Regions from separate parts of the Geodermatophilus sp. SYSU D01186 genome, predicted to be linked through region 1. Evidence: riboswitches for the same ligand, from Rfam matches in the RefSeq annotation. Region 1 holds a riboswitch; each other region holds the start of a gene.
What was found. Region 1 has a riboswitch for S-adenosylmethionine ahead of ACI784_RS06595 (GNAT family N-acetyltransferase). Riboswitches for the same ligand answer to the same signal wherever they lie in the genome.
Positions count from the first base shown of each region.

Region 2: linked by a shared signal. The riboswitch ahead of ACI784_RS03865 (bifunctional o-acetylhomoserine/o-acetylserine sulfhydrylase) and the one ahead of ACI784_RS06595 (GNAT family N-acetyltransferase) in region 1 are both predicted to bind S-adenosylmethionine.
Region 3: linked by a shared signal. The riboswitch ahead of thrC (threonine synthase) and the one ahead of ACI784_RS06595 (GNAT family N-acetyltransferase) in region 1 are both predicted to bind S-adenosylmethionine.

Region 1 covers NZ_JBJGYW010000006.1:83,384-93,494, reverse strand. The annotation lists gene ACI784_RS06640 (DUF1684 domain-containing protein) at 1-141, shown strand, start outside; gene ACI784_RS06635 (LLM class flavin-dependent oxidoreductase) at 138-1,331, shown strand; gene ACI784_RS06630 (NtaA/DmoA family FMN-dependent monooxygenase) at 1,341-2,678, shown strand; gene ACI784_RS06625 (alpha/beta fold hydrolase) at 2,762-3,667, shown strand; gene ACI784_RS06620 (ABC transporter substrate-binding protein) at 3,693-4,526, opposite strand; gene ACI784_RS06615 (hypothetical protein) at 4,527-4,706, opposite strand; gene ACI784_RS06610 (ABC transporter substrate-binding protein) at 4,727-5,704, opposite strand; gene ACI784_RS06605 (amino acid ABC transporter ATP-binding protein) at 5,827-6,618, opposite strand; gene ACI784_RS06600 (amino acid ABC transporter permease) at 6,615-7,592, opposite strand; gene ACI784_RS06595 (GNAT family N-acetyltransferase) at 7,589-8,122, opposite strand; SAM riboswitch class IV at 8,434-8,546, opposite strand; gene ACI784_RS06590 (FAD/NAD(P)-binding protein) at 8,763-10,111, shown strand, end outside.
Region 2 covers NZ_JBJGYW010000003.1:233,158-243,268, forward strand. The annotation lists gene gdhA (NADP-specific glutamate dehydrogenase) at 1-699, shown strand, start outside; gene ACI784_RS03850 (uroporphyrinogen decarboxylase family protein) at 721-1,755, opposite strand; gene ACI784_RS03855 (gamma carbonic anhydrase family protein) at 1,820-2,401, shown strand; gene metX (homoserine O-acetyltransferase MetX) at 2,414-3,544, opposite strand; gene ACI784_RS03865 (bifunctional o-acetylhomoserine/o-acetylserine sulfhydrylase) at 3,544-4,836, opposite strand; SAM riboswitch class IV at 4,880-4,995, opposite strand; gene ACI784_RS03870 (hypothetical protein) at 5,073-5,210, opposite strand; partial or broken gene ACI784_RS03875 (hypothetical protein) at 5,294-5,416, opposite strand; gene ACI784_RS03880 (zinc-binding dehydrogenase) at 5,407-6,453, shown strand; gene ACI784_RS03885 (amino acid ABC transporter ATP-binding protein) at 6,533-7,306, opposite strand; gene ACI784_RS03890 (amino acid ABC transporter permease) at 7,303-8,268, opposite strand; gene ACI784_RS03895 (ABC transporter substrate-binding protein) at 8,284-9,228, opposite strand; gene ACI784_RS03900 (hypothetical protein) at 9,345-9,839, opposite strand; gene ACI784_RS03905 (mechanosensitive ion channel family protein) at 9,836-10,111, opposite strand, start outside.
Region 3 covers NZ_JBJGYW010000051.1:1,157-11,267, reverse strand. The annotation lists gene ACI784_RS23750 (LytR C-terminal domain-containing protein) at 12-1,187, shown strand; gene ACI784_RS23745 (alpha/beta fold hydrolase) at 1,298-4,150, shown strand; gene ACI784_RS23740 (ABC transporter permease) at 4,147-5,061, shown strand; gene ACI784_RS23735 (HAD family hydrolase) at 5,104-5,925, opposite strand; SAM riboswitch class I at 5,986-6,114, shown strand; gene thrC (threonine synthase) at 6,127-7,428, shown strand; gene ACI784_RS23725 (cold-shock protein) at 7,631-7,831, shown strand; gene groL (chaperonin GroEL) at 8,117-9,745, shown strand; gene ACI784_RS23715 (VOC family protein) at 9,909-10,111, opposite strand, start outside.

The DNA of each region.
Region 1 (10,111 bases):
GTGGTGCTCGACTTCAACCGGGCGGTGAACCTGCCGTGCGCCTACACCGACTTCGCGACCTGCCCGCTGCCCCCGGCGGAGAACCGGCTGCCGATCGCGGTCGAGGCCGGCGAGCAGATCCCGCTCGAGCGCCGGGCATGAGCGCCATGCACCTGGCCGTCGCCCTGGACGGCGCCGGCTGGCACCCCGCCGCCTGGCGCGAGCCGGACGCCCGGCCGGCCGAGCTGCTCACCCCCGGCTACTGGGTCGACCTGGTGCAGGAGGCCCAGCAGGGCCTGCTGGACCTCGTCACCCTCGAGGACGGCCTGTCGCTGCAGTCGACCGACCGGTACGGCCCCGACGACCGGACCGACCAGGTCCGCGGCCGGCTGGACGCCGTGCAGGTGGCCGCCCGCGTCGCGCCGGTGACCGAGGGCATCGGGCTGGTCCCGACCGCGGTGGTCACGCACACCGAGCCCTTCCACCTGTCGAAGGCGATCGCCACCCTGGACTACGTGAGCACCGGCCGCGCCGGCGTCCGGGTCAAGGTGAGCAGCAACCCCGCCGAGGCGGCGCACTTCGGCCGGCGCACCCTCCCCGCGCTGGGCAGCGTCGACCCCGCCGACCCGGCGGTGCAGGCCGCCCTGCGGGAGCTGTTCGACGAGGCCGCGGACTGGGTGGAGGTCGTCCGCCGGCTCTGGGACAGCTGGGAGGACGACGCCGAGATCCGCGACGCCGCGACCGGCCGCTTCGTCGACCGCGCCAAGCTGCACCCCGTCGACTTCGCCGGCCGCTGGTTCGCCGTGCGCGGCCCGTCGATCACGCCCCGGCCTCCGCAGGGGCAGCCCGTCGTGACCGCGCTGGCCCACCAGGCGATCCCGTTCGAGCTGGTCGGGCGCAGCGCCGACGTCGGGTTCGTGACGCCGCGGGACGCGGCCGACGCCACCGCGATCGTGGCGGAGATCCGGCGCGCCCAGGACGCGGCGGGGCGGTCGGAGGAGACGGTGCACGTCTTCGGCGACCTCGTGGTGTTCCTCGACGACGGCCCGGCCGCGGCCGCCGCCCGGCGCCGGCGGCTGGACGCGACCGCGGGCAGCGAGTACGTCAGCGACGCGAGGGTCTTCGCCGGGTCGCCCGCCCAGCTCGCCGACCTGCTGGAGGAGTGGCACGCCGCCGGGCTCACCGGCTTCCGGCTGCGCCCGGCGACGCTGCCGCACGACCTCGTGCAGGTGACCCGCGGGCTGGTGCCCGAGCTGCAGCGCCGGGGCCGGTTCCGCACCGCCTACGCGGCGACGACGCTGCGCGGGCACCTCGGCCTGCCCCGCCCCGCCAACCGCTACGCCGCCGTCTGAAGGAGCACCGTGACCAAGCAGATCCACCTGGCGGCGCACTTCCCCGGGGTCAACAACACCACCGTCTGGAGCGACCCGGCCGCCGGCAGCCACATCGAGTTCTCGTCCTTCGCCCGGTTCGCCCAGGCCGCCGAGCGGGGGAAGTTCGACTTCCTGTTCCTCGCCGAGGGGCTGCGGCTGCGCGAGCAGAACGGCCAGATCTACGACCTCGACGTCGTCGGCCGGCCCGACACCTTCACCGTGCTGGCCGCGCTGGCCGCCGTCACCGACCGCCTCGGCCTGACCGGCACGATCAACTCGACGTTCAACGAGCCCTACGAGGTGGCCCGCCAATTCGCCACGCTCGACCACCTCTCCGGCGGGCGGGCGGCGTGGAACGTGGTCACGTCGTGGGACGCCTTCACCGGCGAGAACTTCCGGCGCGGCGGCTTCCTCCCGCAGGACCAGCGCTACGAGCGGGCCCGCACGTTCCTGGAGACCGTGCTGGAGCTGACCGGCTCGTGGCGCGGGGACGAGATCGCCGCGGACAAGGAGAGCGGGGTCTTCCTCCGCGACCCGCAGGCCGGCCGGTTCGCGCACCGCGACGCGCACTTCGACATCTCCGGCCGGTTCGACGTGCCCCGCAGCCCGCAGGGGCACCCGGTGGTCTTCCAGGCCGGGGACTCCGAGGAGGGCCGGGAGTTCGCCGCGGCCAGCGCGGACGCGATCTTCAGCCGGCACAGCACCAAGGAGGCCGCGCAGGCGTTCTACTCCGACGTCAAGGGCCGCCTGGAGCGCCACGGCCGGTCGCGGGACTCGTTGCTGATCCTCCCGGCGGCCACCTTCGTCATCGGCGACACCGACGCCGAGGCCGCGGAGCTGGCGCACGAGGTGCGGCGCCAGCAGGTGTCCGGCCAGACGGCGCTGCGGTTCCTCGAGCAGGTGTGGAACCGGGACCTGTCCGACCTCGACCCGGACGGCCCGCTGCCCGACGTCGACCCGGTGGTGGGGGAGGAGCACGTGGCGAAGGGCCGGGCGCAGGTGCGCATGTACCGCGACCCGCTGGCCACCGCCCGGCAGTGGCGGCAGCTCGCCGCGGAGAAGGGCTACTCGATCCGCGAGCTGATGATCGAGGTGCAGAGCCGGCAGACCTTCGTCGGCAGCCCGGCCACGGTCGCGGCCACCATCGACGACCTCGTGCAGTCCGACGCCGCCGACGGCTACATCCTCGTCCCGCACATCACCCCGGGCGGGCTGGACCCGTTCGTCGACCGCGTCGTCCCGCTGCTGCAGGAGCGCGGCGTCTTCCGCACCGACTACGAGGGGACGACGCTCCGCGACCACCTCGGGCTGCCCGCGGTGCGCTGAGCGCACCGCGACACCACGGCCGTTGCGCCTCCCCACCGCCGGGGAGGAGGGTGTCGCGCGCGGCCGGGACGAGGGAGCGCGGGATGGCGGGCGACGGCTCGGGCTTCGCGGGGGTCGCCCGCCTCCTGGTCGGCGGCGTGCCGCTGGCCTACCGGGAGCTCGGATCGGGTGAGCCGGTCGTCCTCGTGCACGGCGGCATCAGCGACCTGCGGACCTGGACCCCGCAGCTGCAACCGGTCGCCGCCCGGTACCGGGTGATCGCCTACAGCCGCCGGTTCGCCCGCCCCAACGCCGACGTCCCGCCGGGCGTGGCCGACCCGATGGCCGTCCACGTCGACGACCTGGTCGCCGTCCTCCGGGAGCTGGACGCGGCGCCGGCGCACCTGGTCGGGAACTCGTGGGGCGCGTTCATCTGCCTGCTCACCGCGATCGCGCACCCGGACGCCGTCCGCAGCCTCGTCCTCGAGGAGCCGCCGCTGCTGTCACTGGTGCTGGGCCCGGGCCGGCGCCCGCACCCGGGGGTGCTCGCTCGCAACGTGGTCCGGCACCCGGGCACCACGCTGGGCGTCCTGGGGTTCGGCCTGCGCACCTTCGCCCCGATGGCGTTGGCCCAGCGGCGGGGGGACGACGAACGGGCGTGGCAGACCTTCGCCCGCGGCGTCCTGGGCCGGGAGGCGTTCCGGAGCCTGACGGCGGACCGCCGGCAGCAGATGCGGGAGAACGCGACGACCCTGGCGGGGAACCTGCGGGCGGGCTTCCCGCCGCTGCCCGAGCCGGCTCTCCGCAGGCTGGAGGTGCCCACGCTGCTGCTCACCGGTGCCCGGAGCCCGGCCGTCGTGCGGGGGCTCAGCCGGTGGCTGGCGACGCTGCTGCCCCGCGCGGAGCAGCTGACGGTGCCGGGCGCGTCGCACCTGGTGCACGAGGACCGGCCGGAAGCGGTCAACGACGCGATCCTGCGGTTCCTGGACCGGTGCCGGCCGGGCGACTGACGCCGCCCGGCCGGCACCGGGTGGCTCAGGAGCCGACGGCGGGGTTGACCACCGGCTCGTCGACGGCCTCGTCGGACAGGCCCCAGCGCTGCAGGGTCCGGGCGTAGGTGCCGTCCTCGAACACGTGCTGCAGCGCCGCCTCGACGGCGTCCACCAGGCCGTTGTCCTTGAGCGTGGTGGCCGCGACGTAGGTGGTGTCGGGCCACCCGGCGTTGACCGTGCCGACGATCTCGACGTCCCCGGCCGACTGCTGGTAGACGGCGTTGGGGTTCGGACCGAGGTAGGTGTCGATCCGGCCCGACTGCAGCGCCAGCAGGGCGTCGGCGGCGTTGGCGTGGTACTCCAGCTGCGCGGGCTCGAGCCCGGCGGCCTCGTTCTGCGCGTTCCAGTCCAGCAGGATCCGCTCCTGGTTGGTGCCGGAGCCCACCGCGATCGTGAGGCCGGCGATGTCCTCGGCGCCGGCGATCGACAGCCCGCTGCCGGGCTTCGCGGTGAACGCCATGACGCCCTGGCGGTACGTGGCGAAGTCGAACAGCTGCAGCCGCTCGTTGTTGACGCCGACGTTGCTGAACACCGCCTCGAGGTCACCGCTCTGCACGCCGAGCGGCCACTGCTCCCAGGCCACGTTCACCACCTCGAGCTCCAGGCCGAGGGACTCGGCGACCAGCGAGGCGATGTCGACCTCGCTGCCGACGACGGTGCTGTTGTCGTCGGCGAGGAAGCCCAGCGGCGGCTCGCCGGTGCCGACGACGCCGACGGTCAGCTTCCCGTCCTCGGCGATGTCGGCGGGCACGAGCGCGGCGGTGTCGGGGTCCTCGTCGGTGTGGACCCGGCCGGCCTGCGCGGCGCTGGTGTCCACCTAGAGGACCGAGGTGGTCTCGCCGGCCTCGGCGGCGGCCGCGGCGGTGTCGGCGCGCTGGTCGGCCTCGATCTCCGCGGAGCTGGTGCAGGCCGACAGGAACACGACGGTGGACAGGGTCAGGGCGGTGGCCACGGGCAGCGCGGCGGGACGGCTGCGACGGGTGCGGGTACGGGTCATCGGGGATCTCCTCGCGGGGTTCAGGCGCCCAGGCCGGGCGGGTTGGTCTCGGCGCGGTCGACCGCCTCGGCGCCCAGGCCCCAGCGGTCCAGGACCTCCTGGTAGCTGCCGTCCTCGATGGCGGAGTTCAGCGCGGCGGTGAACGCCTCGGCCAGGCCGTTGCCCTTGGCGGTGGCGACGGCGATGTTCGCGGTGTCGGGCCAGCCGCCGTTCACGGTGCCGGCGACCGCGACGTCGTCCGGGGAGACCGCGGCGCTGTAGGCGGCGATGGCGTTGGGGCCGACGTAGGAGTCCAGCCGGCCGGACTGCAGGGCCAGCACGGCGTCGTTGTAGGACTCGTAGTAGTCGATGGTGACCGGCTCCAGGCCGGCGTCGGTGTTCTGCTGGTCCCAGGCGAGCAGGATCTGCTCCTGGTTGGTGCCGGAGCCCACGCCGACGGTGAGCCCGGCGATGTCGGCGGCCTCGTCGATCTGCAGGTCGCTGTCGGCCTCCACCAGCCAGCCGAGCTGGTCGACGCGGTAGGAGGAGAAGTCGAACAGCTGCTTGCGCTCCTCGGTCACGGTGACGTTGGAGATGGTGGCGTCGACCTCGCCGGACCGGGTGGCCAGCGGCCAGTTGGACCAGTCGTTGACGACCAGCTCCAGCTCCAGGTCGAGCGCGTCGGCGACCAGGGTGGCGATGTCGGTCTCGCTGCCGATCACGGTCTGGTTGTCGTCGGCGAAGAAGGCCAGCGGCACCGCGCCCTGGGTCACCGAGACCCGGAGCACGTCGTCCGGGAAGGCCCCCTCGGGCAGCAGCGCGATGGCCTCCTCGTCGGGGGCGGTGTGGATGCGGTCCTGCTCCGGGCTGGTGTCGACGGTGAGGGAGGTGCGCTCGCCACCCTCGTCGGCGCGGGCCTGCTCCTCGATCTCCGCAGAGCTGCTGCACGCCCCCAGCGCCAGCAGGGACACGGCGGCCAGGACGCGGACGAGGCGGGCTCGTCGGGTACGGGGGGTCACGATGGTTCTCCTCGGGCAGGCTCGAAGGACCCCCTGCCCCCCACCGCTCGCGGGCTCGCGGCGGGCCCCTACAGGGGGCCGTGGAGGCGTGGGGCTTGGATTGGATTGCGGTTCGGGTGGGGTCAGAGGACCTTGGCGAGGAAGGCGCGGGTCCGTTCGTGCTGCGGGTCGTCGAGGACCCGCTCGGGCGGGCCGGTCTCGACGATGCGGCCGGCGTCCATGAAGACCACCTGGTCGGCGGCCTCGCGGGCGAAGCCGATCTCGTGGGTGACCACGATCATCGTCGTCCCGGTGCGGGCGAGGTCCTCGATGACGCCGAGCACCTCGCCGACCAGCTCCGGGTCCAGCGCCGACGTGGGCTCGTCGAACAGCAGGACGGCCGGCCGCATCGCCAGCGCGCGGGCGATCGCCACGCGCTGCTGCTGGCCGCCGGACAGCTGCCGGGGGTAGACGTCGGCCTTGTCGGCCAGGCCCACCCGCGCCAGCAGCTCGCGGGCCTCGGCCTCCACCTCACTCCGGCGGCGGCCCTGCGCGGACACCGGCGCCTCGACCACGTTGTCCAGCGCGGTGAGGTGCGGGAAGAGGTTGAAGCCCTGGAAGACGAAGCCGAACCGCGTGCGCTGGCGCAGCAGGTCCTTCTCCTGGAGCTCGTGCAGCCGCTCGCCGTCCCGGTGGGCCCGCCGTCGGTAGCCGACGAGCTCGCCGTCGAGGGCGACGAAGCCGCGGTCGACCTTCTCCAGGTGGTTGATGCTGCGCAGCAGCGTCGACTTGCCGGAGCCCGACGGGCCCAGCACCACGGTGACGCTGCCGGGCTCGACGACCAGGTCCACGCCGTGCAGGACCTCCAGCGTGCCGAAGGACTTGTGCACCCCGTGCACCTCGACCCGGCCGGGCCGGACGGCCGCGGCGGTCACCGGGACACCTCGCGGGTGGAGGAGACGCAGGCGAGACCGGCGGTGAGGTTGGCGCGCAGCCGCTGCAGCGGTGTCGGCGGCAGCGTGCGGACCGCGCCCCGGGCGTAGTACCGCTCGACGTGGTACTGGACGACGGTGACCACCGTGGTCAGGACGACGTACCAGACGGCGGCCACGATGAGCATCGGGAGCACCCGCTGGGTGCGGCCGTAGATCACGCTGACGGTGTAGAAGAGCTCGCCGAGCGCCAGCACGTAGACGATCGAGGTGCCCTTGAACAGGCCGATGACCTCGTTGACCGCCGTCGGCACGATCGAGCGCATGGCCTGCGGCAGCACGATGCGGGTGGTCTGCCGGCGGCGCGGGATGCCGAGGGAGGCGGCCGCCTCCAGCTGGCCCTGGTCGACCGACAGGATGCCGGCGCGGACGATCTCGGCGGAGTAGGCGGCCTGGTGCAGGCCCAGGCCGAGGACGGCGGCGCCGAACTTGTCGATCAGCGAGAGGGTCTCGACGCTGGCGAAGGACGGGCCGAACGGGATGCCGAGGTCCAGTGTCTGGTACAGGTAGGCGAGGTTGTACCAGAGCAGCAGTTGCAGGATCAGCGGCACCGAGCGGAACACCCAGGTGTAGCCCCAGCTGACCGCCTGCAGCAGCGGCGAGCGGGACAGCCGCATGAGCGCCAGCACCGTGCCGAGCGCGAAGCCCAGGACCGCGGTGATCAGCGTCAGCTGGATCGTTGTCCAGACGCCGCGGACGATCGACTCCTCGGTGACGTACGCGGCGACGACGTCCCACTCCCACCGCGGGTTGGTGACCAGCGAGTTGACCACCATCGCCAGCAGGACGGCGACGACGGCGGTGGCCACCCAGCGGCCGGGGTGCCGGGCGGGCACCACCCTGAGCTGGTCGTAGGGCGTGCCGGTCGGCGGTGGTGCGGCGGTGTCCGCGGCAGGGCGGGGGACGACGGCGGTCATTCGGGGTCTCCCAGGGGCTTGTCGAAGGCGTAGCCGAGCTCGCCGGGCGGCAGGGTGCGGAGGGTGGCCAGGTCGGTGGGGCGCGGGACGGCCGGGTCGAACAGCGGGGTCCAGCCGGCGGCCAGGTAGAGGGCCTTGGCCTCGGGCTGGCGCGGGCCGGTCGTCAGGTACATGCGGGTGTAGCCGCGGGCGGCGGCGCGCGCCTCGAGCTCGGCGAGCACCCGCCGGGCCAGGCCGCGGCGCCGGTGGGCCGCGGCGGTCCACATCCGCTTGACCTCGGCGGTGCCGGGGTCGGCGTGCCGGCGGTAGGCGCCGCCTGCGACCGCGACGCCGTCCTCGAGCACCAGGATGAGCTCGCCGTCCGGGGGGAGGAACTGCTCGGCGGGGAAGCGGGCCATCTCCGCGGCCGCGCCGCCGAAGAGGTCGCCGTAGCGGGTGTCGTACTCGACGGTGAGCTCGGCGAACAGCGGCGCGGCGAGCGGGTCGTGCGGGTGGACGCGGACCACGTGCAGGCCGGTGGAGGTGGTCACGCGGTCACCTCCGTGTCCGGCCGGAGGCGCCTGGGCAGGGGGGTGCGGGACATGCGGGGTGCTCCCAGGGGACGAGCGGGTGGGGGTGCGCGGGCACGCCGCCGGCACCGCGGGAAGGCGGTGGGCAGGAGCGGGCGGGGCCGCGGGACCGGGGAACCGGTCAGGAGGGGGAATGCGTCAGCGACAGAGCGCGCTGTCGGTACGCAGGAGGTCGACCGTCGGTCGGCCGACGAGGTCGGTCGAGAGGTCGCGCACGCTCGGCGTGCCGGCGGTGCTCACGGGGGCGTGCTCCTCGTTCAGAGCCCGGGAGGGCTGCGGACTTGCCGACGCGGGATGCGTCGGCCAGGTCGTCACCCGGGGCACCCCGTCGCAGCGGAGGGTTGCCGGCCAGCGAGCCGGGGCTTGTGTGCTGGCACTCAGGACCTGGCCGGGACGATAGGCACCGGATGTCATATCCGTCAATCCCGATCGGTTTGGTAGACATTGGTGAGACACCGCACCGGCCAGGAGGAGGAGGGGGCGTGACCCGATCGGAGCTCGCACAGCGTCGGCACGTCGACCTGCTCCGCACCAGCAGCGCCCTGTGTCCGGAGGACTGACCCGCCCGTCCCTCGTCCTCCCGGCACTGGAGCGCCCCCGCATGTCCCGCCCCGACCCCCTCCGCGCCCCGACCCTGGTCGTCGTCGGCGCCGGCCCCACCGCGATCGGCGTCCTCGAACGCCTCGTCGCCTCCGCCCCCGAGCTCTCCGCCGGCCGGCGCCTGCACGTCCACCTCGTCGACCCGTTCCCGCCCGGCGGGGGTCGCGTCTGGCGCGCCGCGCAGCCCGCCCTGCTGTGGGCGAACTCGCTCGTCGGCGACGTCACCGTCCTCCCCGACCCCTCGGTCGTGGTCGACGGCCCGGTGGGGGAGGGCGCCACGCTGTGGCAGTGGGTGTGCGACGTCGCCCGGCACCGCCCGGCCGACGACCCGGTCGGCCGCGAGGCCCGCGGGCTCACCCCGTCGTCCTTCCCCTCCCGGCCGCTGGTCAACGCCTACCTCGGCTGGGTGCTCGACACGGTGGTCGCCGCTGCCGCGCCCTGGGTCGACGTCCACCTGCACGCCACCCGTGTGCTCGACGTGGCTGACACCCCCGCGGGCACCCGGGTGCGGCTGGCCGACGGCGCCGAGCTGGCCGCCGACGCCGTCGTGCTGGCCCAGGGGCACCTCGACGCGCGGCCCACGGCGGCGGAGCGGTCGACGACGGAGCGCGCCGAGCGGCACGGCCTCACCTACGTGCCCACGGGCTACACCGCCGACCTGGACCTGTCCGCGCTGGCGCCCGGGGAGGACGTCCTGGTCCGCGGGGCGGGCCTGGCCTTCGTCGACCTCGCGGTGCTGCTCACCAGCGGCCGCGGGGGACGGTTCACCCGGGACGACGACGGCCGGCTGCGCTACCACCCCTCCGGGCGGGAGCCGGTGCTGCACGTGGGCTCGCGGCGCGGCGTCCCCTACCGGTCCAAGCTCGGGTACACGTGGGCCGGCCCGCCGGTGCCGCTGCGGTTCTTCACCCTCGCCGCCGTCGACGAGGCGTTCGGCCCGTCCCGGCGGCTGGACCTGCGGGCCGACCTCGCGCCGCTGATCGAGCGGGACCTCGCCTGGGCGCACTACACCGAGCTGTTCCGGGCCTTCCCCGAGCGCACCGCCATGCCGTGGGAGGAGTTCGCCGAGGCGTACGTCGCGGCGGCCACCCCGCGCGCCGAGCGGACGCTGGTGGCCCGCGCCGTGCCCGACCTGGTCGACCGGTTCGACCTGGCCGCGCTGGACCGCCCGCTCGCCGGCCGGTGGTTCGCCGAGCCGGAGGCGCTGCAGGACGCGGTGCGCCGGCACGTGCGCGCCGATCTCGACCGTGCCGCCGACCCGCGGTTCAGCACCGACGCCGCCGTCTTCACCGCCCTGCTGCAGTGCCACGGCACCATCGCCGCGCTGGCGGCGGCGCGGCGGCTGACGCC
Region 2 (10,111 bases), on a different contig from region 1:
GCGGTCTTCTTCGCCGACGAGATGCTCCGGGCCCGCGGGGAGTCCCTCGACGGCAAGCGGGTCGTCGTGTCCGGGTCGGGCAACGTCGCGGTCTACGGCGTCGAGAAGGTGCACCAGCTCGGCGGTACGGCCGTGGCCTGCTCGGACTCCACCGGCTTCGTCGTCGACGAGAAGGGCCTCGACCTCGAGGTCCTCAAGCAGGTCAAGGAGGTCGAGCGCGGGCGGATCAGCGACTACGCCGAGCGGGTGGCGACGGCGTCGTTCGTCGCGGGCGGCCGCATCTGGGACGTCCCCTGCGACATCGCCGTCCCCAGTGCGACGCAGAACGAGCTGGACGGCGACGCGGCCGCGGTCCTCGCCCGCAACGGGTGCCGGTACGTCGTCGAGGGCGCGAACATGCCCTCGACGCCGGAGGCCGTGCGGGTCTTCCGCGACGCCGGGATCGGCTTCGCCCCGGGCAAGGCGGCCAACGCCGGCGGGGTGGCGACCTCGGCGCTGGAGATGCAGCAGAACGCCTCCCGCGACCGCTGGACCTTCGAGTACACCGAGGCGCGGCTGGAGGCGATCATGCGCGACATCCACGCCCGCTGCTCCGCCACGGCCGAGGAGTACGGCTCGCCCGGCGACCTCGTCCTGGGCGCGAACGTCGCCGGCTTCCTCGAGGTGGCCGAGGCGGTGCACGCCCACGGACTGGTGTGAGGCGGGCAGCGGGCCCCGCGGTCAGAGCTCCGCGCGCAGCAGGCTGGCGGCATCGGCCAGGGCGCGCATCTTGCCCTCGGCCGACGCGCGGGGCAGGTACTTGAGGCCGCAGTCGCTGGTGAGCACCAGCCGCTCGACGTCGACGTCGTCCAGCGCGCGGCGCACGCGGTCGGCGACGACCTGCGGCGTCTCCACCTCGGGGGTCGACAGGTCCAGCACGCCGAGGGCGATCCCCTTGCCGCGCAGCGGCCGCAGCTGGGCCGGGTCCAGGTGCGACTGGGCGGTCTCCACCGACACCGCGTCGACCGGGGTGTCGGCCAGCTCGGGGAGGAACGAGTAGCCCTCCGGCCGCTCGGAGACCATCGCGGCGTAGCCGAAGCACAGGTGCAGGTGCACCGGCCCGGCGGCGCCCTCGACGGCGCGGGTGACCGCCTCGGCGCCGTAGCGGCGGGCGACCTCGGGACGCGCCTGCAGCCACGGCTCGTCGATCTGCACGATGTCGGCGCCGGCGGCGAACAGGTCGGCGATCTCCGCGCGGACGACGTCGGCGTAGGCCAGGGCGAGCGCCCGGTCGTCGCCGTAGTGGTCGTCCTGGGCCTGCTGGGCCATGGTGAACGGCCCCGGCAGCGTGATCTTCACCGTCCGGTCGGTGGCCGCGCGCAGGAACCGCACGTCGCGGGCCTGGATCGGCTCGCGGCGGGTGATGTCACCGACCACGCGGGGCACGGGGATCGGCTGCCCCGAGCGGTTGAGCACGGTGCCCGGGTCGTCGACGTCCACCCCGTGCAGCGCGGTGGCGAAGTGGTTGGAGTAGGACTCCCGGCGCTGCTCGCCGTCGGTCAGGATGTCGAGCCCGGCCTCCTCCTGCGCACGGACGGCGAGCAGCGTCGCGTCGTCCTGCGCCTCCTCCAGCTGGGCCGGGGCCACCCGCCACAGCTCCTTGGCGCGCACCCGCGGGGGGAACTGGTGGGCCAGCTTGTCGTGGTCGATCAGCCAGCCGGGCTGCGGGAGGCTCCCGACGATGGACGTGGGCAGGGGCGGCAGCGCGGCGACCATGCGGTGGAGTCTGCCGTGCGTCCGGACGCTGCGCGCACGGCCCCACTGTGCTGTGCTGACCCTCGTGGCCGAGAACTACATCGCACAGCTGGACTTCGGCGCCCCCAAGATCGACGAGGAGGCCTTCGTCGCACCGACGGCGGTCGTCGTCGGGGCCGTGACGATGGGCCCGCGATCGAGCATCTGGTACGGCGCGGTCGCGCGGGCCGACCACGAGGTCATCGAGATCGGCGAGGGCTCGAACGTGCAGGACGGCTGCACGCTGCACTCCGATCCCGGCTTCCCCCTGGTGATCGGCCGCGGCGTCACCGTCGGCCACAACGTGGTGCTGCACGGCGCCCGGGTCGATGACGACGTCCTGGTCGGCATGGGCAGCGTGGTGATGAACGGCTCGCACATCGGGTCCGGGTCGATCGTCGCCGCCGGTGCGGTCGTCACCCAGGGCACCGAGGTGCCGGCGGGCTCGCTGGTCGCCGGCATCCCGGCGAAGGTGATCCGCCAGGCGACCGACGACGACCTCGCCCACATCCGCGGCAATGCCGCCAGCTACACCGACAGACTGCCCGCGGCGCGCCGGGTGCGGCCGGTGGTCCGCCAGCCGCTGCCGCCCGCAGGCGCGGTGCCGGGGGACGACTTCGCCGACTGAGAGGCGGGCGCGTCAGGTGCCCAGCAGCTCCCGCACCAGCGCGCCGACGGCGTCGATCTCGATGAGGAAGCCGTCGTGCCCGTACGGCGACGGGATCACCTGCAAGGGGACGCCGAGGCCGTCGGCCACCTGCTGCTGCAGCGCGAGCGGGTAGAGCCGGTCGGTGTCGACGCCGGCCACCACCGCGCGCGCGGTGACCCGCGACAGGGCCGCCTCGACCCCGCCCCGGCCGCGGCCGACGTCCCACCGGTTCATGCTCTCGGTGAGCACCACGTAGCTGCCGGCGTCGAAGCGGCGGGCCAGCTTGTCGGCGTGGTGGTCGAGGTAGGAGGCGACGGCGTAGCGGCCGTCGTCCTGGACGGTGGTGCCGAAGCGTGCGTCGAGCTCCAGCGCGCTGCGGTAGGTCAGGTGCGCGATCCGCCGGGCGACGCCGAGGCCGGCGACCGGGCCGGGGCCGGGGAGGTAGTCGCCGCCGGCCCACGCGGGGTCGCTGAGGATCGCCGCCTGCTGGGTGGTCTGGGTGCCGAGCTGGTCGGCGGTCGCCACGGCCCCGGAGGCCAGGAACAGCAGCGCCCCGACCCGCTCGGGCAGGGCGACCGCCCACTCCAGCGCCCGCATGCCGCCCATCGAGCCGCCGAGCACCGCCGTCCACCGGCCGATGCCGAGGGCGTCGGCGACCGCCGCCTCCACCCGCACCTGGTCGGACACGGTGACGGCCGGGAAGCGGGACCCGTAGGGGGCGCCGTCCGGTGCGGTGGACGACGGGCCGGTGGTCCCCTGGCAGCCGCCGAGGACGTTGGCGCAGACGACGAACAGCGGGTCGGTGTCCAGCGGCGCGCCCGGGCCGACCAGCCCCTCCCACCAGCCCGGGGTGGGGTGCCCCGGCCCGGCCGGGCCGGCGACGTGGCTGTCGCCGGTGAGCGCGTGCTCGACGAGGACGGCGTTGCCGCCGTCGGGGTCCAGCCGGCCCCACGTCTCGTAGGCGACCCGCACCGCGGGGAGGGTCCCGCCGCGCTCCAGGGCGAACGGCCCCGGCAGGTCGAGGAAGCGCCGGTCCCCGGCCGGGTCGCCGTCCCGCCAGCCACCGGGGTGCGGCGGGGCCCAGGGGGCAGCGACCTGCCCGACCGGGGCCCCGCCGTCCATCAGGCCTCCTTCGCGGCGCGGAAGCCGGCCTCCAGGTCGGCCAGGATGTCGTCGATGCCCTCGAGGCCGACGGCCAGCCGCACCAGGCCCGGGGTGACGCCGGTGGTCAGCTGCTCCTCCGGGGTCAGCTGCGAGTGCGTCGTCGACGCCGGGTGGATGACCAGGCTGCGCACGTCGCCGATGTTGGCCACGTGACTGTGCAGCTCCAGCGCGTCGACGAACCGCTTGCCGGCCTCGACGCCGCCGTGCAGCTCGAAGGTCAGGACGGCGCCCGCGCCGCGCGGCGCGTACTTCTGCTGGGCCGCGTGCCACGGCGAGGAGGCCAGGCCCGGGTAGTTGACCCGGTCGACGGCGTCGTGGGCCTCGAGGAACTCCGCGACCCGCTGGGTGTTGGCCACGTGCCGCTCCATGCGCAGCGACAGCGTCTCGATGCCCTGCACCACCAGGAAGGCGTTGAACGGCGAGATCGCCGGGCCGAGGTCGCGCAGCAGCTGCACCCGGGCCTTGAGCGCGTAGGCCGGCGCACCGAGGTCGGCGTAGACCACGCCGTGGTAGGTCGGGTCGGGCTCGGTGAAGCCGGGGAACTTCCCGCCGGTCCAGTCGAAGGTGCCCGCGTCGACGATCAGGCCGGCGATCGCCGTGCCGTGCCCGCCGAGGTACTTCGTCGCCGAGTGGACGACGACGTCCGCGCCGAACTCGATGGGGCGGATGAGGTACGGCGTGGCGATGGTGTTGTCGACGATCAGCGGGACGCCGTTGCGGTGCGCCATCTCCGCCACCGCGCTGATGTCGAGGACGTCGCCCTTCGGGTTGCCGATGGTCTCGGCGTAGAACGCCTTGGTGTTCTCCCGCACCAGCGACTGCCAGTTCTCGGGGTCGTCGGGGTCCTCGACGAAGGAAACGGTGATGCCCAGCTTCGGCAGCGAGTGGTGCAGCAGGTTGTAGGTGCCGCCGTACAGGGAGGCGGAGGCGACGACGTGGCTGCCGGCCTCGGCGATGTTGAGGATCGCGAGGGTCTCCGCCGCCTGCCCGCTGGAGACCGCGAGCGCCGCGACGCCGCCCTCCAGAGATGCCACGCGCTGCTCGAGCGCGTCCTGCGTCGGGTTCATGATCCGCGTGTAGATGTTGCCCATCTCGGCCAGCGCGAACAGGTCGGCGGCGTGCTGGGCGTCGCGGAACTGGTAGCTCGTGGTGGCGTAGATCGGCAGCGCGCGGGCCCCGGTCGTCGGGTCGGGGCTGGTGCCGGCGTGGATCTGCCGGGTCTCGAAGCTCCAGCTCTGCGGGTCGGTCATGCGCCGGTCTCCTCTCGTCGGGAGACCCCGCGGCGCACGGGGACCTCCGTCCTTGCCCGGCGGCGGGCGCCGTCGGGCCGGCTCTTCCCCTGGAGCACCTCGGACGGAGTCGAGGTTGCCGGGCAGCCAGCCAGGTGCTTTCCACTGCCTCTCGTGAGCCAGTCGCGATCCTAGGCAGCCACTCCACCACGAGGAACACCCGTCTCAGCACGTGGGCGGTGCCCGGGCCGGCCCCGCTACAGCTGGAGGTGCAGGCGCAGGGCGTCGTCGAGCGCGGCCATCAGCTCGCCCGGTACGCGGCCCAGGGCCGGCCCGATGCGCTCGATCGCGACGGAGCGCACCCGTTCGGCCTGGGCCTTCGAGTCGACGCGCAACCGGTCCCGCGAGCCGGTGACACGGTCTGGAAGGGGAAGACGCGGGCCGTGTTGCTGGTCACCGGGACGACGGTCACCACCCCACGGCCCGAGCGTGCGGCCGCGGCGTTGGCGCGGTCGTTGCTCACGATCACCGCGGGCCGCCGCTTGTCGGCCTCGTCTCGGGCCTGGACCGGCGGTGCGGCAGGCTGCCCGCGTGCGCGCACTGGTGTTCGAGTCCTTCGGCGGCCCGCTGACCGTGCAGGAGGTGCCCGTGCCCGACCCGGCGCCCGGTGGCGTCGTCGTCCGGGTGGGGGCGAGCGGCATCTGCCGCAGCGACTGGCACGCCTGGCAGGGCCACGACCCCGACGTCGTCCTGCCGCACGTGCCCGGCCACGAGCTGGCCGGCACCGTCGCGGCCGTCGGGCCGGGCGTGCGCCGGTGGCGGGCCGGGGACCGGGTGACCGTGCCGTTCGTCAACGCCTGCGGCCGCTGCCCGCAGTGCGCCGCGGGGGAGCACCAGGTCTGCCCGCACCAGACGCAGCCCGGCTTCACCCACTGGGGGTCGCTGGCGGAGTACGTCGCCCTCGACGCCGCCGACGTCAACCTGGTCGGGCTGCCCGACGGGCTCGACGACGTGACCGCGGCGAGCCTGGGCTGCCGGTACGCCACCGCCTTCCGCGCGGTCGTGCAGGTCGCCGCGGTGCGGGCCGGGGAGTGGGTCGCCGTGCACGGCTGCGGCGGCGTCGGGCTCTCGGCGGTGCAGGTGGCGGTGGCCGCCGGCGCCCGGGTCGTCGCCGTCGACGTCTCCCCGGCGGCGCTGGACCTCGCCCGCGCGCTGGGTGCCGAGCACACGGTGGACGGCGGCGGGACGGGTGGGGTGGCGGAGGACGTCGCGGCCACGGTCGCCGAGCTGACCGGGGGTGGCGCGCACGTGTCGCTGGACGCCCTGGGAGCGGCGGCCACCTGCGAGAACTCGGTCCGCTGCCTGCGCCCGCGCGGACGGCACGTGCAGGTCGGGTTGCTGCCTCCCGCGCAGGGCCGCCCGGCCGTGCCCATGGAGCTGGTCATCGCTCGCGAGCTGCAGGTGCTGGGCAGCCACGGCATGGCCGCGCACGCCTATCCGGAGCTGCTCGGACTCATCGCCGCCGGCCGGCTGGCCCCGCAGCGCCTGGTCACCCGCCACCTGGCCCTGGACGACGCCGCCGCGGCGCTGGCCGACGTCGGCCGGGCGCCGGGCATCGCGGTGGCGACCCGCTTCTGACGGCCAGAGTGGCCACTTCGGCCGCACGTGGAACGGCCGAAGTGGCCACTCTGGCCGACCGCGCCGGGAGGACCCGCCCCTAGAGGACCTTGGAGAGGAACGCCCGGCAGCGGGGGTGCTGCGGGTCGGTGAGCACCTGCTTCGGGTCCCCGGCCTCCAGGACGACGCCGTCGTCCATGAAGACCAGGGTGTCGCCGACCTCGCGGGCGAAGCCCATCTCGTGGGTGACGACGACCATCGTCATGCCCGACTCGGCCAGGCCGCGCATGACGTCGAGGACCTCGCCGACCAGCTCCGGGTCCAGCGCCGAGGTCGGCTCGTCGAAGAGCATCAGCTTGGGCTCCATCGCCAGCGCCCGGGCGATCGCCACCCGCTGCTGCTGGCCGCCGGAGAGCTGGTTCGGGTAGTTGTGCACCCGCTCGCCGAGGCCCACCCGCTCGAGCAGCTCGATGCCGCGGGCCCGGGCGGCCTCCTTGCGCACGCCCTTCACCTGCGTCGGCGCCTCGATCACGTTCTCCAGCGCCGTCTTGTGCGGGAACAGGTTGAACCGCTGGAACACCATGCCGATGTCGCGGCGCTGCGCGGCGACCTCGCGGTCGCGCAGCTCGTGCAGCTTGCCGCCCCTCTCGCGGTAGCCGACGAGGGAGCCGTCGACCCACAGCCGCCCGGCGTCGATCTTCTCCAGGTGGTTGATGCAGCGCAGGAACGTCGACTTCCCCGAGCCGGACGGGCCGATGACGCAGACCACCTCGCCCGGCCGGACCTCCAGGTCGATGCCCTTGAGCACGTCCACGTGGCCGAAGGACTTCCGCACACCCTCGGCCTTCACCATCGCCTGCCCGTTCGCGGTCACTTCGAGCTCCCCACCTCACGCGCCTCCCGCGCCGCCCGCTGCGCCCGGGTCTCCCGCGCGCCGAAGCCGCGGCTGAACCGCTTCTCCAGGAAGTACTGGCCGACCATGAGCAGGCTCGTCAGCGCCAGGTACCAGAGGATCGAGGCCACGGCCATCGGGATGATCTGGAACGTCCGGCTGCCGATGGCCCGCAGCTGGAAGTTCAGCTCGCTGGTCACCGGCACCGCGAGCAGCAGCGAGGTGTCCTTGAGCATCGCGATCGTCTCGTTGCCGGTCGGCGGGATGATCACCCGCATCGCCTGCGGCAGCACGATCCGGCGCATCGTCTTGCCGCGGCTGAGGCCCAGCGCGCTGGCCGCCTCCGCCTGGCCGGGGTCGACCGACTGGATGCCGGCCCGCACGATCTCGGCCATGTAGGCGCCCTCCGACAGCGCCAGGCCGAGCAGCCCCGCGGTGAAGCCGGCGAAGATCTGGTTGCCGTCCAGGCCGAGGAAGCGCAGGTCGCCCTCGAACCCGAAGAGGTCCATCAGCTGCCGGTCGAAGGGGATGCCGAGGTCGTAGGTCGCGTACAGGGCGCCGAGGTTGGCGATGAAGAACAGCAGGACGATCCGCGGGATCGCCCGGAAGACCCAGATGTAGGCCCACGCCGCGCCCGAGACGATCGGGTTGGGCGACAGGCGCATGACCGCCAGCACGATGCCCAGCAGGACGCCGAGGACCATCGCGAGGACGGTCATGATCAGCGTCGTCCGCGCCCCGCGGAGGACCGGGGGCGTGAACATGTTGTCGAGCATGAAGTCCCACTGGAACACCGGGTTGGTGGCCAGCATGTGGACGAACATCGCCACCAGCACCGCGATGACGACGGCGGCGATCCAGCGGCCGGGGTGCCGGACCGGCACCGCCCTGATCTGCTCGGGCGGTGCCGGCCGGCTGGTCGTGTCGGGGGCCTCGGCGGCCATGGCGGAGTGCTCCGGTCAGCCGACGGTGGGGTTCACCGTCGGGTCGTCGATGGCGCCGTCCTCGACGCCCCACCGGGAGAGCACCTCGGTGTAGGTGCCGTCGTCGATCAGGGCCTTGACGGCGTCGGCGACGGCCTGGGCGAAGTCGGCCTGGTCCTGGGCGACCACGTAGCCGTAGGGCGCGGCGTCGTAGATGTCGCCGAGCAGCTCGAGCTGGCCGTTGGTCTGCTGCACGGCGTAGGCCATGACCGGGGAGTCGGCCAGACCCGCGGCCGCGGCGCCGGAGACGACCGCCGCGGTGGCGTCGCTCTGCAGGTCGTACTGGTTGATCGTGATCGGGTCCTCGCCGGCGGCCTCGCAGGCCTCCGACCGGGCGGTGATGTCGTCGACCTGCACGGTGGCCTTCTGGACGGCGATGGTGAGCCCGCAGGCGTCGTCCGGGTCGACCCCGTCGGGGTTGCCGGCCTTGGTCGACCACTGCGTGCCGGCCTCGTAGTAGCTGATCATGTTGGCCTGCTGCAGGCGCTCGGGGTTGATCGTGAACGACGAGACGCCCACCTCGTACCGCCCCGAGCCCACGCCGGCGATGATCGAGTCGAAGGCGGCGGTCTGGAACTGCGCCTCCAGGCCCAGCTTCTGCGCGACGAGGGTGAACAGGTCGACGTCGAAGCCGACGATCGTCTCGCCGTCCTCGGCGATGAACTCGCTGGGGGCGTAGCTGGTGTCGCTGCCGACGCTGATCACGCCGTCCTCGGCGATCGCCGCGGGCACGCGGGCGGCGAGCGCCTCGTCGGCCTCCACGGTGGGCAGTGGCTCGCTGGTCGCCGCGGCGCCGCCGCCCCCGCCACCGCTGCCCGCATCGTCGCCGGAGTCGTCCCCGCAGCCGGCGAGCGCGAGGGTCAGGCCGGCGGCGGCCGCGACGGCGACCCGTCCACGCCGGGTCAGGGATCGGATGGCCACGGGTTGTCTCCCTCCACGGGTGCCTCGTCCGCCGAGGCACAGGGTGCTGATCCTGCCCTGCGAGCCTCCGGCCTGGTGCGGCGAGGTGCCTGGTGACCGCCGTGCGGTGGCGGCCGTCACGGCTCCGGAGAGGTGGTGGCCGGCGGCTCGGACGCCGGTGCCCGGGTCGTCGTCGGCTCTCCCGGTGTGCTCTCCGCGGTCTCCCCGCCGCCGGTCGTGGTCGGCGGCGTGGTCGAGTCCGTCTCCCGCGGCGCCGTCGTCGTCGGCGCGGTGCTGCGGCTCGTGGTCGGCGTCGGGGCCGTCGTGCCGGTCGGCTCCGGGGTCTCGGGGGCCGGCGCGGGCTCGGCGGGCCGGGCCGGCTCCTGCGCCGGCGCGGGCTGGGTGTCGCTGACGGGCTGCTGGACGGTGCCGACCCCGGTGACCGGCGGCCTCACGTAGAGGTACAGCGTGCCGACGGCGAGGAACAGGATCGTCAGGACGACGGTCGAGGTGCGGGCGCGGCCGAGGTGGTGGGGCACCGCCGCCCAGAACCGGCGCAGGCCCGAGGGCGGGGCGGTGCGCACCGACGGCAGCTCGTGGGTCGGGTGCTCCCCGGAGTGGCGGGGGCTCACCGGGCGCCGTCCGCGGAGGCGGAGAGGTCCTCGGCGGCCACGTGGGACGTCGGCGCGGGCATGTTCAGGCCCGCCCGGCGGAAGGCCAGGACGACACGGGCGCGCAGGTCACGGCCGACCTCGAACTGCTTGCCGGGCAGCGTGCGCGCCACCATGCGGACGTTGACCTGCTCGAGGTCGAGGGTCTCCACGCCCATGACGCTGGGCTCGTCGAGCAGCAACGGGCGCATCGCCGGGTCGGCGAAGGCCTGCTCGCCCACCTCGTGCAGCAG
Region 3 (10,111 bases), on a different contig from region 1:
CGGAGACCCGCGTGCGGCTGCCCCTGCCGCCGGCGGCGTCGGCACCCGCCGCCCCCGCGGCGCCGCGCACCACGGTCGCGCCGTTCCAGGCGGTCCCCCGGCCCGACCCCTCCCCGGACGAGCCGGCGTCCCCGGCCGGCCGGCCGCGTGAGGAGCGGGCGGAGCGCCGTCCCGCCGCGCCGACCGGCCACCCCGCCGACGCCGACCCCGTCGAGCCGTCGTCCCCGCGGCCGTCCCGGGGCGACCGGCCGGCCGCGGCCTCCGGCCCGTCCGACGCCGCGCCCGGCTACCGCGACTGGACCAGCCCGTCCCGCACCCGGGACGCCGCACCGCCGCCGGCCACCGAGGCCATCCCCGACCGGAACCCGGTCCGGGAGCAGGCCGGGAGCGGGGCCGGCCGGACCCCCGCGCCGGCCACCGAGGCCATCCCCGACCGCAACGCCGACCGTCGCGACCGGGCCGACGACGAGCGTGGCCCGCAGGCCGACACCGACCGCCACCGGGGCCCGGACACCGGCACCGACACCGGTGTGGTGGGCGGCCGGGCCGCCTTCCGCGCCGAGCGTCAGGCCGCCGAGGCCGAGCGCCGCAAGGCCGCCCGCCGCAGCGGCGGCGGGTCGACCGCCGCCCGCCTCGACGACGCCGACGGCGAGGGCCGCCGCGGCTCGGGGGTGCGCCGCGCCGCCGCCGGTCTGCTCGCCGTGGCCGTCGTGGCGCTGCTCGTGCTCGGCGTCTACTCCTTCGCGGGCTCGGACCCGCAGGAGACCTCGACCGACCGGACCGCCTCGGCCGCCCCCTCGTCGACGGCCGCCCCCGCCGCGCCGAGCTCGGCCCTCCCGCCGCTGGAGGTCGCGCCGCTGCCGCCGGCCGACGCCGCCCCGGCCGATCCGGTGCGCGCCCCCGTCACGGTCCTCAACGCCACGGGCGTCACCGGCCTGGCCGCCGACGTCGCCGCGGCGCTCGGGGCGCAGGGCTGGGAGTCGCCGGGGGTGGGGCAGTACCAGGGCGGCGACGTCGCGGTCACCACCGTCTACTTCACCAAGGGCGACGGGACCCAGCGGCAGGCCGCCGTCCAGCTGGTCGAGCAGTTCCCGCAGATCACCGGGCCGGTGGAGCGCTTCTTCGAGGTGCCGGACGTCGCCGTCCCCGGCCTGGTGGTGGTCACCACCGGCGAGTGGCGGCCCTGAGGCGGCTGCGCGGCGCGCCGTCCCGGAACACCGGGACGCCACCGTCCGTTGGCCGCTCCGTGCGTCCCCTCCGCGGGCCCGCGCGTCCCCGCCCGCGCTCCGGCGCCCGCGTGACGCTCGCCGCCCTGCTCACCCCGCTGCTCTCCGGCATCCTGCTCGTCGCCGCACCGGCCGCGCCGGCCGCCGCGGCGGAGGACGTCAGCACCGAGGAGGCGCGGGTCCCCTCGGGCGCGGGTGCGGACGCCGTCGAGCTCGACACCACCGTCTACGTGCCGGCCTCCGCGACCGCGGACGAGCCCGCGCCGGCCGTCGTCCTCGCGCACGGCTTCGGCGGCAGCAAGGACTCCGTCGCCGACGACGCCCGCGACCTCGCCGGCCGGGGCTACGTCGTCCTCACGTACTCCGCGCGCGGGTTCGGGGCCAGCACCGGCCAGATCGGGCTGAACGACCCGCGCTTCGAGGTCGCCGACCTCTCCACGCTGCTCGACCGGCTGGCCGAGCGCGACGACGTCCTCCTCGACGGGGACGGCGACCCGCGCGTCGGCGTCGCGGGCGGTTCCTACGGCGGGGCGCTGGCCCTGCTCGGCGCCGCCTACGACGACCGCGTCGACGCCATCGCCCCGCAGATCACCTGGAACTCCCTGACCACCGCGCTGTTCCCCTCGCAGGTCGGACAGGACGACGCCGGCACGGTCGCCGCCACCCCCGCCAGCACGGACGCCGGCGTGTTCAAGCGGGTCTGGGCCGGCCTGTTCTTCAGCATCGGCGGCGCCCCGTCCGGTGGCCTGGCCGCCGCGCTCGGCGGCGACGACGCGGCGGCGGACGGCGCCCCGGCGGACGCCGGGACGACGGCGCTGCCGGTGGACCCCGCCTCGGCCGACCCGGCCGCGGTGCAGCAGCTGCTGACCTGCGGGCGGTTCCGCGCCGACATCTGCGCCGCCTACCAGACTGCCGCGGCGACGGGCACGCTGACGCCGGAGATCGCCGCCGCGCTGGACCGCAGCAGCCCCGCGACCGTGCTCGACCGCATCGACGTGCCCACCCTGCTGGTGCAGGGCACCCGCGACTCGCTGTTCGGCCTCGACCAGGCCGACGCCAACGCCCGCGGCATCGCCGCCACCGGCGCCCCGGTCAAGGTCGTCTGGTACGCCGGCGGCCACGACGCGCAGGCATCGGAGCGCACGACCGAGCGGCTGCGCGAGCAGGTGGCCGGCTGGTTCGACCGGCACCTGCGCGACGGCGACGACCCCGCCCGCGGCCCCGACCCCGGCACCGGCTTCGAGTTCCCGGAGCCGACCGGCGTGGGCAGCGGCCTGACCGTCCAGGGCGGATCGCAGACCGTCACCGCCGACCGCTACCCGGGGCTGAGCGGCTCGGCCGCCGCCGACCGTCTCCCGGTCGCCCTGGACGGCGGCGTGCAGCCCGTCGTCACCCCGGCCGGCGGGTCGCCGTCGGCGCTGACCACCTACCCGGGGCTCGGTGCGGTGACCGCGGCGCTCGGCGGCACGACCATCGAGATCCCCGGCCAGGCCGCCGCCTTCGACAGCCGGCCGCTGGACGAGGCGGTGGAGGTCGTCGGCGCGGCCACCGTCGACCTCGCCGTCGCGGCGCCGTCGGGCACCGCCACGCTGTTCGCGAAGCTCTACGACGTCGGCCCGGACGGCGGCATGACGCTGCCGTCGGGGCTGGTCGCGCCGCTGGCGCTGACCGGCCTCTCGGCCGACCCCACCGCGCCGACCACGGTGCCGGTGACCCTGCCGGGGATCGTGCACCGCTTCGAGGCCGGGCACACGATGCGCCTGGTGGTCTCCTCCACCGACCAGGCGTTCGCCCTGCCGGCGGAGTCGGCCGTCTACTCGGTCGCGCTGGCCGGCGGGGACGGCGCGGCGCTCGCCGTCCCGCAGGTCCAGGCGCAGGCCGACGGCGTCGGCGGCACGTCGCGCTGGTGGGTGCTGCTGGGCGTGCTCGCGGGGCTCGGCCTGCTCGGCTGGGTGGCGGCGGTGCTGTGGGGCCGCCGCCGGCGCCGCCGCGTCTCGGCGGTCGAGCCCGACGGTGAGGACGTGCCACTGCGGTTCACCGGCGTCACCAAGGCCTACAAGGACGGCTTCGTCGCCGTCCGCGACCTCTCCTTCGAGGTGCGCCGCGGCCAGGTGCTCGGCCTGCTCGGCCCCAACGGCGCCGGCAAGACGACGTCGCTGCGCATGCTCATGGGCCTGATCCGGCCCACCGAGGGGCGGATCAGCGTCTTCGGCCACGCGGCCGGGCCCGGCGCGCCGGTGCTCTCCCGGCTGGGCTCCTTCGTCGAGGGCACCGGCCTGCAGCCGCACCTGTCCGGCCGGGACAACCTGCGCCTGTACTGGGCGGCCACCGGCCGGCCGGCGGAGGACGCGCACATGGAGGAGGCGATCGAGGTCGCCGGCCTCGGCGCGGCCATCGACCGCCCGGTCCGCCGCTACAGCCAGGGCATGCGCCAGCGGGTCGCGATCGCCCAGGCGATGCTCGGCCTGCCCGACCTGCTGGTGCTCGACGAACCGACCAACGGGCTGGACCCGCCCCAGATCCACGCCATGCGCGAGGTGCTGCGCTCCTACGCCGCGACCGGCCGCACGGTGATCGTCTCCAGCCACCTGCTCAGCGAGATCGAGCAGACCTGCAGCCACGTCGTCGTCATGGCCAAGGGGCAGAAGATCGCGCAGGGGACGGTCGAGGAGATCGTCGGCGTCGGTGGCGCGGTGCTCGTCGGCCTGGCCGACGACGCCGACACCGACCGGGCGATCGCCGCCCTGGAGGCGCTGCCCGGGGTGACCGCCGGCCGCACCGACGAGGGGCTGGTGGCCGAGCTGGACGGCACCAGCCGGGCACGGGCGCTGCAGGCCCTGGTGGCCGAGGGCATCGAGGTCGACCAGTTCACGCCGCGCCGTCGGCTCGAGGACGCCTTCCTGGCGCTGGTGGGGGAGTCATGACGACGCAGCGAGCGGCGGAGGACCTGGCCCGGTCGGCCGTCCCGGCCGAGGGCCACGTGCAGCCCACCGGGGCGGTGGCCGGCTACCGGCCCGAGCGCACCCTGCGGCTGTCGGTCGAGCTGCGGCGGCAGTTCAAGCGGCGGCGCACCATCGGCGTCCTCGCGCTCATGGTGGCGCTGCCGCTGGTCCTGATCGCCGCCCTGCAGCTGGGCGCCAGCGAGGAGGCCGCGGAGAACGACCGGCTCAACCTGGTCGACGTCGCCACGTCCAGCGGGCTGAACTTCACCCTGTTCGTGCTCTTCGCGACGACGAGCTTCTTCCTGGTCGTCGTCTACGCGCTGTTCTTCGGCGACACCGTGGCCGCCGAGGCGCAGTGGGGGTCGTTGCGCTACACGCTGGCCACCCCGGTGCCGCGCATGCGGCTGCTCCGGCAGAAGTGGTACGCGGCGCTGGTGCTGTCGGTCGGCGCCCTGCTGACCCTCGTCCTGGTCGGGCTGGTCGCCGGCGGCATCGCGTTCGGGTTCGAGGCCATCCAGACCCCGGTCGGGGTGACCCTGCCGCAGGGGGAGGGGCTCCTGCGGCTGGCCGGCATGGTCGGGTACCTCGCCGTCCACCTGCTGGTCGTGGGCACCCTGGCGTTCTGGTTCTCCACGATCACCGACGCCCCGCTGGCCGCCGTCGGGGGCGCGGTGTTCACGATGTTCGTCTTCGCGATCCTCGACCAGGTGGAGCAGCTGGGCTCGATCCGGGACTGGTTCCCCACGGCGGAGGAGTTCGCCTGGACCGACCTGCTGCAGACCCCGGTCGACTCGGGGGACCTCTTCCGCGGCGTCGTCCAGTCGCTGGTCTACGCGGCGGTCTTCACGGCGCTGGCCTTCCGCCACTTCGCCCGCCGCGACGTCACCTCCTGAGCGGAGGCTGGGAGCGCAGGAAACCTGCGCTCCCAGCCTCCGCTAGAGGCTCGCGCGGACGGCCTGGGCCCAGCCTTCGCCCATCGGCGCGTCGGTGACGGTCACGTTGGGGACGGCGGCCAGCAGGTCGGCCATCCCGTCGACCGTGGCCCCGTTCGCGGTGATCCACAACCGCTCCACCGCCGGCGCCATCTCCAGGTCGCTCACGCTGTCGCCGATCGCCACCGCGTCGGCGGGGGTGAGGCCGCGGCGCTCGAGGTCCCAGGCGATCGCCGCGCCCTTTGAGATGCCGCGCGGCATCAGGTGGTAGACCCGCGGCGGCAGCGCCTCGGGCGCCAGGGTCATGCGGCCCGTCGCCGGGATCGAGCCGTTGTCCTTCAGCGTCAGCCAGCCGGCTCCCATCGCGGCCAGCTCGGCGTCCACCGCCAGCGGGTCGACCCGGCCCCGCAGCAGCGCGTCGGTGCGGTGGGTGGTGTGCCAGGGCGCGTGCCACTCCAGCCGGCCGGCGTGGCGGGCCAGCAGCGTGTCGACCACGCCCAGCCGCTCCATCACGTCCATCGGGGCCTGGTCGGCGTACTCCGCGGGCAGGTCGCCGGTGAGGTGGTGCACGCTGCGCCCGGCGTCCCAGCTGACCACCGAGCCGAGCTCGGCGATCGCGCCGTCCGCGGCGAAGATCCGCGCCGCCTCCACGACCTGCTCGTAGGTCCGCCCGCTCACCAGCACCAACTCCACCCCGGCGCGGTGCAGGTCGAGCAGCGCGGTGGCCGGCGAGGCGGTGAGGTCGCGGCTCGCGGTGTGCCAGAAGGAGCCCCGCGGGCCGACCATCGTGCCGTCGAGGTCGGTGTAGACGACGCGCGTGCTCACCGGCCCATCCTGGCCCGGCCCCCTGGGGCGCTGCCCACGTGGGTAGAGTCGACGGCGTTCCACTCATCCAGAGGGGCAGAGGGACACGGCCCGACGAAGCCCCGGCAACCGCCGTCTGTGCGCTCGCACAGCGGAAGGTGCCAATTCCGTCCCACCCGGCTCGACGGCCCGGGGTGGGGAAGATGAGGAGGTAGTCGTCGCATGACCCTGACCGCTCCCGGTTCCGTCCAGGCCGACTCGTCCGGCGGTGGCCCGATCCCGCAGAACCCCGCCCGCGGGCTGGTGTGTCGCAACTGCGGCGCCACCTTCGGCCTGATCGCCGAGCACGCCTGCGCCGAGTGCTTCGGCCCGCTCGAGGTCGACTACGACCCGGCGGTGATGCGGGCGGTCACCCGGGAGCAGATCGAGGCCGGCCCGCAGAACATCTGGCGCTACGTCGCCCTGCTGCCGGTGGGCCACGACCCGGCCTCGCGCGTCTCGCTGGACCCGGGCCTGACCCCGCTGGTGCGCGCCGACCGGCTCGCCGCCGAGCTGGGCCTCACCGGCGGGCTCTGGGTGAAGGACGACTCCGCCAACCCCACTCACTCGTTCAAGGACCGCGTGGTCAGCCTCGCCGCCACCGCCGCCAAGAAGCTGGGCTACACCAAGATCGCCGCTGCCTCCACGGGCAACCTGGCCAACTCGGTCGCCGCGCACGCCGCCCGCGTGGGGCTGCCCTCGTTCGTCTTCATCCCCGCCGACCTGGAGCCGGGCAAGGTGGTGCAGTCCGCCGTCTACGGCCAGACGCTGGTCGCCGTCGAGGGCTCCTACGACGACGTCAACCGGCTGACCAGCGAGCTCGCCGAGACCGACGAGTTCGAGGACACCGCGTTCGTCAACCAGAACGTCCGGCCCTACTACGCCGAGGGCTCCAAGACGATGGGGTACGAGATCGCCGAGCAGCTCGGCTGGCGGATCCCGGCCCAGGTGGTCATCCCCATGGCGTCCGGGTCGCTGTTGACCAAGGTGGACAAGGCCTTCCGCGAGCTCACCGCCGCCGGCATCGTCGAGGCCTCCGAGTGGACGATCTTCGGCGCCCAGTCGGCCGGCTGCGACCCGATCGCCACCGCCTTCGACAACGGGTGGGACGTCGTCAAGCCGGTGAAGCCGACCGGCATCGCGAAGTCGCTGAACATCGGCAACCCCGCCGACGGCCCCTACGCCCTCGACGCCATCCGCCGCACCGGCGGATCGGTGGGCCGGGTCGGTGACGAGCAGATCGTCCAGGGCATCCGCGACCTGGCCCGCACCACCGGCGTCTTCGCCGAGACCGCCGGCGGGGTCACCGTCGCGGTGCTGCGCCAGCTGGTCGAGGACGGCCGGCTGGACCCGGCCAAGGAGACCGTCGTCCTCAACACCGGCGAGGGCCTCAAGACCCTCGACCCGCTCGAGCCGGTGGTGGGGCCGACGCACGTCGTCGAGCCCTCGCTGAAGTCGGTGCGGGCCGCGGGCCTCATCGGCTGACCGCGTAGGGTCGGCACCGTCCGGGTCGGTGGGTGTCCCCCGATCCGGGGTGACGCGTGCGTGAGTTTGCTCTCACCACGCGTTTCGTGCTGTACGTTCTCCCGCGGTTTCAGTTCCACGTTCGTGTTCGGCGGGCGGAAGAGCTAGACCCGGCCTCCTGGTTCGCGGGGGTCGTCCGCACGCACGAAACGTGGGAGCACACGTGGCACAGGGCACCGTGAAGTGGTTCAACGCCGAGAAGGGCTTCGGCTTCATCGCCGTCGACGGCGGCCAGGACGTCTTCGTCCACTACTCGGCCATCCAGATGGACGGGTACAAGAGCCTCGACGAGGGCCAGCGGGTCACCTTCGAGGTCGTCCAGGGCGAGAAGGGTCCGCAGGCCGACGCCGTCCGCGTCGCCTGAGAACCACCGCGAGACACACGGAGGCCCGGTCACCCTGCGGGGGGACCGGGCCTCCGTCGTCCTCCCGGATCCGCGGGAACAGCGGCCTCCTCCCCACCCGTTCTTGCACTCGGCAGGGGCGAGTGCCAGACTCTCGATTGGCACTCGACAGTGCCGAGTGCCAATCAGGTCGGATGCGGTGAGGCGCTGGTGCGCGGGCCGACGGAGTGCCCGCACCACCGGTGTCGTCCGTCGCGGGCGCCGAACCCGGCCGTGCAGCGATCCATGCATGGAGGACATCACCACATGGCCAAGATGATCGCCTTCGAGGAAGAGGCTCGCCGCGGCCTCGAGCGGGGCATGAACACCCTCGCCGACGCCGTCAAGGTGACCCTCGGCCCCAAGGGCCGCAACGTCGTCCTCGAGAAGAAGTGGGGTGCCCCCACCATCACCAACGATGGTGTGAGCATCGCCAAGGAGATCGAGCTCGAGGACCCGTGGGAGAAGATCGGCGCCGAGCTGGTCAAGGAGGTCGCCAAGAAGACCGACGACGTCGCCGGTGACGGCACCACCACCGCCACCGTGCTGGCCCAGGCGCTCGTCCGCGAGGGTCTGCGCAACGTCGCCGCCGGCGCCAACCCGATGGCCCTGAAGAAGGGCATCGAGAAGGCCGTCGAGTCGGTCACCGAGTACCTCCTCTCGACCGCCAAGGACGTCGAGACCAAGGAGCAGATCGCCGCCACCGCGTCGATCTCCGCCGCTGACCCGGCCATCGGCGAGCTCATCGCCGAGGCGATGGACAAGGTCGGCAAGGAAGGCGTCATCACCGTCGAGGAGAGCAACACCTTCGGGCTCGAGCTCGAGCTCACCGAGGGCATGCGCTTCGACAAGGGCTACATCTCGCCCTACTTCGTCACCGACGCCGAGCGCATGGAGGCCGTCCTCGACGACCCGTACGTGCTCGTCGTCAACAGCAAGATCAGCTCGGTGAAGGACCTGCTCCCGCTGCTGGAGAAGGTCATGCAGTCGGGCAAGCCGCTGGCGATCATCGCCGAGGACGTCGAGGGCGAGGCCCTGGCGACCCTGGTGGTCAACAAGATCCGCGGCACCTTCAAGTCCCTCGCGGTGAAGGCCCCCGGCTTCGGTGACCGCCGCAAGGCCATGCTGACCGACATCGCCATCCTCACCGGGGGCCAGGTCATCAGCGAGGAGGTCGGCCTCAAGCTGGAGTCCGCCGGCACCGAGCTGCTGGGCCGCGCCCGCAAGGTCGTCGTCACCAAGGACGAGACGACGATCGTCGAGGGCGCCGGCGACAGCGACCAGATCGCCGGCCGGGTCAACCAGATCCGCGCCGAGATCGAGAAGTCGGACTCCGACTACGACCGCGAGAAGCTGCAGGAGCGCCTGGCCAAGCTGGCCGGTGGCGTCGCCGTCATCAAGGCCGGTGCCGCGACCGAGGTCGAGCTCAAGGAGCGCAAGCACCGCATCGAGGACGCGGTGCGCAACGCCAAGGCCGCCGTCGAGGAGGGCATCGTCGCCGGTGGTGGCGTCGCCCTGGCGCAGGCCACCGCCGTCGCGTTCGACAAGCTCGAGCTCGAGGGTGACGAGGCCACCGGTGCCAACATCGTGCGCGTCGCGCTCGAGGCGCCGCTGAAGCAGATCGCCGTCAACGCCGGCCTCGAGGGTGGCGTCGTCGCGGAGAAGGTGCGCAACTCCGACACCGGCTGGGGCCTCAACGCCGCCTCCGGCGAGTACGTGGACCTGGTCGCCAACGGGATCATCGACCCCGCCAAGGTGACCCGCTCGGCGCTGCAGAACGCCGCCTCCATCGCGGCGCTCTTCCTCACCACCGAGGCCGTCATCGCCGACAAGCCGGAGAAGGCCGCTCCGGCCATGCCGGGCGCCGACGGCGGCATGGGCGGCATGGACTTCTGAGTCCCGCCCTCGCGTAGTACCAGCACTGCCCGGCAGGGGCGGTCCGCTTCGGCGGGCCGCCCCTGTCGGCGTTCCGGACCGCCTGTGGAACCCACGAGATCGCCGATCTCGTGGGTCCGGTGGGGCTGATCGCCACGAGATCGCCGATCTCGCGGAGGGGGCCTCAGCCTTCCGCGGCGAAGCAGCAGAACTCGTTGCCCTCCGGGTCGGCGAGCACGTCCCACGCGACCTCGTCGTCCTTGGCCCGCAGCAGGGTGGCGCCGGCGGCCACGAGGGCGGCGGTGTCGCCGACGACGTCCAGGTGCATGCGGTTCTTGACCGTCTTCGCCTCGGGCACCGGGTTGAGCCAGATGACCGGCCCCGCGC